Noviherbaspirillum saxi: one gene and its partner. The protein of the gene in region 1 interacts with the protein of each later gene in a pairwise test. Links are inferred from orthologs where the notes say so. Each region holds a gene or a part of one and is shown in the gene's direction. Other genes may lie near its edges. The genes, in order: ybgC and acpP.

Region 1 (3,206 bases):
AAGTTCGGGGTCGACTTTGGCAATGGTATGGTCTTTTGTGAACATGAAAACTCCAATCGATTAAGGAAGCAAAGTGGTTTTGCCGAAATCGAATGAGGGGCCAATAGGAAAAGGACAGGCAGCCTCAGTCGTGCATTCCATTTGGGCTGCCCAGGCGAACGGCTATTGAACGGCTATTGATATCTCACGTTCCCCGGTGGATTTCCACCTTTTAGCCGGGCCGCGATGAATCGCTGCTGCCGGCATTCGCCAGTTACGTGAGACGAAATGGAGCTAAATTGTAAGTCAGCCCCTAGAATTCGGCAAGGATGAGCGGCAAACGATTTTTGACGAATTGAAATGGTTACCCTGCCTTTCGGCTACAATTTTGCGAACGCATCGTTTATGCATGAAAGGAAACGACCATGATCGTATTGATTACTGGCGCAACATCCGGCTTTGGCGAAGAAATGGCGCGCAAGTTTGCACAAAATGGCCACAAAGTCATCGCGACCGGTCGCCGCAAGGAACGCCTCGACAAGCTTGCGGCCGAACTCGGCGCCTCGCTGCTGCCGGTCGAAATGGATGTGAGCAACAAGGCATCGATCATGGCGGCAATCGATGCACTACCGTCCGAATGGGCCGACATCGATGTCCTGATCAACAATGCCGGCCTTGCATTGGGCGTTGAACCCGCGCACAAGGCTTCGCTGGAAGAGTGGGAAACCATGATCGATACCAATTGCAAGGGATTGGTCACGATGACCCATGTAGTCTTGCCCGGCATGGTGGCGCGCGGTTGCGGAACCATCATCAATATCGGCTCGCTGGCAGGCGCCATTCCTTACCCCGGGGGCAATGTCTATGGCGCGACCAAGGCATTTGTCGATCATTTCACGCTCAACCTGCGGGCCGACCTGATCGGTACCGGCGTACGCGCCACCAATATCGCCCCCGGCCTGTGCGGCGGCACGGAATTCTCGAATGTACGCCTGAAAAACGATGACGCCGCAGCCAAGGTCTATGAAGGCACCGTTCCGCTAACCCCAAGTGATATCGCCGAATCCGCTTACTGGATCGCCACACTGCCGGCGCATGTCAACGTCAACTATCTCGAGATGATGCCAACCTGCCAAGGCTTTGGCACCTTGAATATCAAGCGAAATCTGTAATGCTCCGTATTGCAGCAAAATCATTGCGGCGCGTTGAGGGATGGCGGTGTCATGGATAAAAGCCAGCCGGAGTTCGTCTGGCCGATTCGGGTTTACTATGAAGATACCGATACAGGCGGGGTTGTCTTCTATGCAAATTATCTGAAATTTTTTGAGCGCGCACGTACCGAATGGCTTCGTCACTGTGGAATCGGGCAACAACTCTTATCGGAAACGCATCAGGCGATGTTTGTCGTCAAGAGCACTTCTGTCGATTATCATGCTCCGGCGAAATTAGATGATGAACTGAAACTCACGGTCGTTGTCGAACGGCTAGGCCGCGCCTCGGTAGAGTTTGTACAAGAGGCTTGGCGAACAAAGGGAAAGGAAAGCATGCTGTTGACGAGCGGAAGAATCCGGGTCGGCTGCGTGCATACCGCAAGCTTCAGGCCCATGGCTATCCCGAACGAAGTGCTGGACCGTATCCACAAAAGCAAGAGCGGCACGGCATAAAATCCCACGAGACGACATCGTTTCCGCCCTGGCGGGAGAGATACGGTTGCGTGAATAGAATTTGCAATTACGTTAAAACATCCAATGAGCGTCACACAAGACCTTTCGTTTATCTCGCTGATCAGTAACGCATCCCTGCTTGTCCAGTTGGTCATGGCCCTGCTCCTGCTTGTGTCAATCATGAGCTGGACATATATCTTTCGCAAAATGTTTGCCATCAAAAGTGCGCAGACGCAGACCGAGGAATTCGAGCGCGCCTTCTGGTCGGGCGGCAATCTCAATGCCTTGTTCGAAGAAGCAACGTCGAACCGCCGCCGGAACGGCAATAGCGGCGCGCTTGAACGCATTTTTGAATCCGGCATGGGTGAATTCATCAAAGGCAAAGCGATCTTCGCCGGCAAGGGTCAGGTCGATCCGGGCAGCATGATCGATGGCGCACGCCGCGCGATGCGCGCTGCCTATCAACGCGAAATGGATGCCCTCGAATCACATCTTGCGTTTCTGGCATCAGTCGGTTCAGTCTCGCCCTACGTCGGCTTGTTCGGTACCGTATGGGGCATCATGAATGCATTCCGCGGCTTGGCAAACGTACAGCAAGCCACTCTTGCATCGGTCGCACCGGGCATTGCCGAAGCGTTGATCGCCACAGCGATCGGCCTGTTCGCAGCGATCCCTGCAGTGGTTGCGTACAATCGCTACTCGCACGACATCGATCGCCTTGCGATTCGCTTCGAAAGCTTCATTGAAGAGTTTTCCAACATCTTGCAGCGTCAGGTTCGCTAATGGCAGGCAATAGCACGATGCGCGGCGGACGCAGCCGCAAATTCAAATCCGAAATCAACGTCGTACCGTATATCGACGTAATGCTGGTGCTGCTCATCATTTTCATGGTGGCAGCGCCGCTGACCAATCCGGGTGTGATCAATCTGCCGACAGCGGCCAAGTCGGCATTACCGCCGACCGAGTACATCCAGATTTCGCTGAAACCGGACACCAGTGCAACCATCGGCATCAATGGTCAAAAGAGCGGCAACCAGGCTGACAAGGTGGGCGGCCGCAGCGCGCTGCTGCAAAAACTGCGCTCCATGCATGAAGCCAATCCCGAGTTGCCGGTGATGATTTCGGCGGACAAGGACATCAAGTACGACGAAGTAATTCAAGTCATTTCCGAAGCCAAGAAATTGGGCATCAACCGCGTGGGGCTCGCGACAAAGCAATGAACGCGATGACAGATTCCACTCCGTATTCGGTACCGAAGGAACCGGGCCGCTGGCGCGCGCTAACGTTTGCAGCGCTGGTGCATGCCGCATTGCTCGCCTTTCTCTGGATTGGAGTACGTTGGCAAAGCGATACGCCGACCACCATCGAGGCAGAAGTCTGGAGTCCGCAGCCGCGCGAAGCAGCTCCCGTGCCAGAGCCGGTAACGACACCGGAACCCAAACCGGAGCCCAAGCCAGAACCGAAGCCGGTCGTTCAAGAACCGCCCAAACCCAAGGTGGTCGAGCCGCCTGTCGCCAAGCCGGATATCGCGCTTGAACAGGAGAAGAAGCGCAAGGCGGAAGA
Region 2 (3,034 bases), 700 kb from region 1 along the record:
ACATGGCGACACTTCATTTTGATGCAGCAAAGATTCCATTGATTAACAATGTCGACGTCGCAATTGCGGCTGATGGCGACGCGATCAAGGACGCGCTCGTGCGCCAGGCTGCCAGCCCGGTTCGCTGGGTCGAGACTGTGCAGAAAATGGCGTCTGAAGGCGTCACCCATGTGATCGAATGCGGGCCGGGCAAAGTTCTCGCGGGTCTTACAAAGCGCATTGATGGCGAGTTGACCGGCGATGCTATTACCGATCAGGCATCCCTGGAAAAAGTTCTGGAGCTCATCAAGTGAATCTGAACAATCAAGTCGCGCTGGTTACCGGCGCATCGCGTGGTATTGGACGAGCGATTGCCCAGGAACTGGCGCGGCAAGGCGCAAAGGTTATCGGCACGGCGACCACCGAGTCGGGTGCCGCAGCCATCACTGCCTACCTAGAAGCTGTTCAAGCCGGATGCGGTAAAGGTGTGGTTCTCAATGTCACCGATTCTGAAGGTTGCCAGGCCGTAGTCGAACAAGTCCAAAAGGAGTATGGCGGACTGTCCATCCTCGTCAACAATGCCGGCATCACGCAAGATCAGCTTGCCATGCGCATGAAAGACGAAGAATGGGATGCCGTCATAGCGACCAATCTTACCGCGGTCGGGCGGTTGTCCCGTGCAGTCCTGCGCGGGATGATGAAGGCCAAGTACGGTCGCATCATCAACATTACATCCGTGGTCGGCTCGGCCGGCAATCCGGGTCAGATGAACTATGCGGCTGCGAAGGCGGGCGTTGCCGGCATGAGCCGCGCACTTGCGCGCGAAATCGGCAGTCGCAACATTACCGTCAATTGTATTGCTCCCGGATTCATCGATACCGACATGACGCGCGAGCTCGGGGAGCAGCAGGTTGCTGCATTGATGCAGCAGATTCCGCTTGGCCGCTTTGGTCTCCCGGAGGATATCGCCACAGCGGCAGCGTTTCTTGCTTCCCCGCAAGCCGGTTACATCACGGGCACAACCCTGCATGTGAACGGCGGCATGTACATGAGTTAAATCTCACTTGAGCACTTTTGGCAGACGTTGGCCTATTAATCAAAACAAAAGCCAAAAGTGAATTTTCGTTGCGCAAACCTGATAAAATGCGCGCACTTTCTGAAACCCATTGGAGGGGTAATATGTCCGATATCGAACAACGCGTTAAGAAGATCGTCGCCGAACAGCTCGGCGTCGCCGAAGCCGACATCAAGAACGAGTCCTCGTTCGTTGACGATCTTGGCGCTGATTCGCTTGACACGGTTGAGCTGGTCATGGCGCTCGAAGACGAGTTCGAAATGGAGATTCCGGACGAGCAGGCCGAGAAGATCACAACAGTACAGCAGGCGATTGATTACGCCAAGGCGCACGTCAAGGCCTAATTTGTTTTTGACTGATTCCAGGAGAACCGCTTGAGCCGCTCACGTGAACGTCGTGTTGTAGTGACTGGCCTTGGTTGCGTATCCCCTGTCGGCAATACCATCGCCGACGCCTGGGCTACGCTGATCGAAGGCAAATCAGGCATTGCGACCATCACAAAATTCGACGCCACGCCTTTTTCGACGCGTTTCGCGGGTGAAGTAAAGGGCTTCAATATCGAGGATTACATTCCCGGCAAAGAGGCGCGCCATATGGACACGTTTATCCATTATGGAATGGCCGCCGGGATACAGGCATTTCAGGACAGCGGCCTGACCGTAACCGATGAGAATGCCGAAAAAATCGGTGTCATCGTCGGTTCGGGTATTGGTGGTCTGCCCATGATCGAAGAAACCCATGCGGAGCTGACCAATCGTGGTCCTCGTCGCATCAGCCCTTTCTTCGTCCCGGCGTCCATCATCAATATGATCTCTGGCCACTTGTCAATCAAGTATGGCTTCAAAGGTCCGAATCTCGCGATCGTCACCGCCTGTACCACGGGCCTGCATTGTATCGGCGCCGCAGCGCGCATGATCGAGTATGGCGATGCCGACGTGATGATAGCTGGCGGTGCGGAATCGACAGTCTCGCCACTCGGAGTGGGAGGTTTTGCGGCTGCGCGCGCACTGTCCGCTCGTAACGACGACCCGGCGACAGCGTCGCGCCCCTGGGATAAGGATCGCGATGGTTTCGTGCTCGGCGAAGGTGCCGGCGTAATGGTTCTCGAAGAATACGAACATGCGAAGGCGCGTGGCGCAAAGATTTATGCTGAAGTGCTCGGCTTTGGCATGAGCGCGGATGCCCATCACATGACGGCCCCCTTGGATGATGGCGACGGCGCGCGTCGTTGCATGGTCTCGGCCATGACAAACGCCGGCGTCAATGCCGATCAGGTCGACTATGTGAATGCCCATGGAACGTCGACGCCGCTCGGCGATATCGCCGAGACAGTGGCGATCAAGCGGGCGCTCGGTGATCATGCAGGAAAGGTCGTCGTCAATTCGACCAAGTCGATGACTGGTCATTTGCTGGGTGGTGCGGGCGGCCTGGAATCGGTATTCACGGTCCTTGCAATCCACAACCAGGTGTCGCCTCCGACCATCAATATCTTCAACCAGGATCCGGCCTGCGATCTGGATTATTGTGCCAACACCGCGCGCAATATGCCGATTAACATCGCAGTCAAAAACTCCTTTGGATTCGGCGGTACCAACGGTACGCTGATCTTCGGTAAAGCCTGATTCCTGAGCAGCCTCTCCCGAGACCGGGAGAGGTCTTCACACCCATTCCCCTGACATGTCTATCGCGGTATCCGCAATAGTGCAACCGTCTCGCCTTCTCGTGGTGATGATCGGTGCGATGTCACTCGTCGTCGCGTCCATTGGTATCGGGGTGGTCATCGGTCTGATTGGCGTGCTCCCCTTCATGCCGAAATGGATATCGGCGTCTGCAATTCTTTTCCTCTCGTTTTTTGGGTTTTATCATGGCACGAAAAGACGAAAACCCATACAACTGGATATCTCCGGCGCAGGTCAGTTTCGACTGACTGAAGTCGCCTCTTTTGCCCCTTGCAGCACCCGAAATCGACCGCATGTAATT

Evidence for each region.
Region 2: the proteins of ybgC (region 1) and acpP interact in binary tests that used the Escherichia coli proteins (3 or more experiments, as listed by UniProt). The link is inferred for Noviherbaspirillum saxi from one-to-one orthologs.

What each region holds. Positions count from the first base shown.
Region 1 is NZ_QYUO01000001.1:2,319,837-2,323,042, forward strand. What follows is about bases 45-2,922. They hold ybgC (tol-pal system-associated acyl-CoA thioesterase), read left to right. Parts: upstream 45-1,202; coding sequence 1,203-1,643; downstream 1,644-2,922. Other genes in these bases: glyA (serine hydroxymethyltransferase), read right to left, coding at 45-45; D3871_RS10790 (SDR family NAD(P)-dependent oxidoreductase), read left to right, coding at 405-1,151; tolQ (protein TolQ), read left to right, coding at 1,728-2,426; D3871_RS10805 (ExbD/TolR family protein), read left to right, coding at 2,426-2,863; tolA (cell envelope integrity protein TolA), read left to right, coding at 2,869-2,922. In the rest of the region: more of glyA, read right to left, coding at 1-44; more of tolA, read left to right, coding at 2,923-3,206.
Region 2 is NZ_QYUO01000001.1:1,619,034-1,622,067, forward strand. Bases 73-2,778 are described here. They hold acpP (acyl carrier protein), read left to right. Parts: upstream 73-1,158; coding sequence 1,159-1,398; downstream 1,399-2,778. Other genes in these bases: fabD (ACP S-malonyltransferase), read left to right, coding at 73-293; fabG (3-oxoacyl-ACP reductase FabG), read left to right, coding at 290-1,036; fabF (beta-ketoacyl-ACP synthase II), read left to right, coding at 1,429-2,676. Outside these bases: more of fabD, read left to right, coding at 1-72; D3871_RS07630 (protein YgfX), read left to right, coding at 2,783-3,034. UniProt on the Escherichia coli protein: Carrier of the growing fatty acid chain in fatty acid biosynthesis.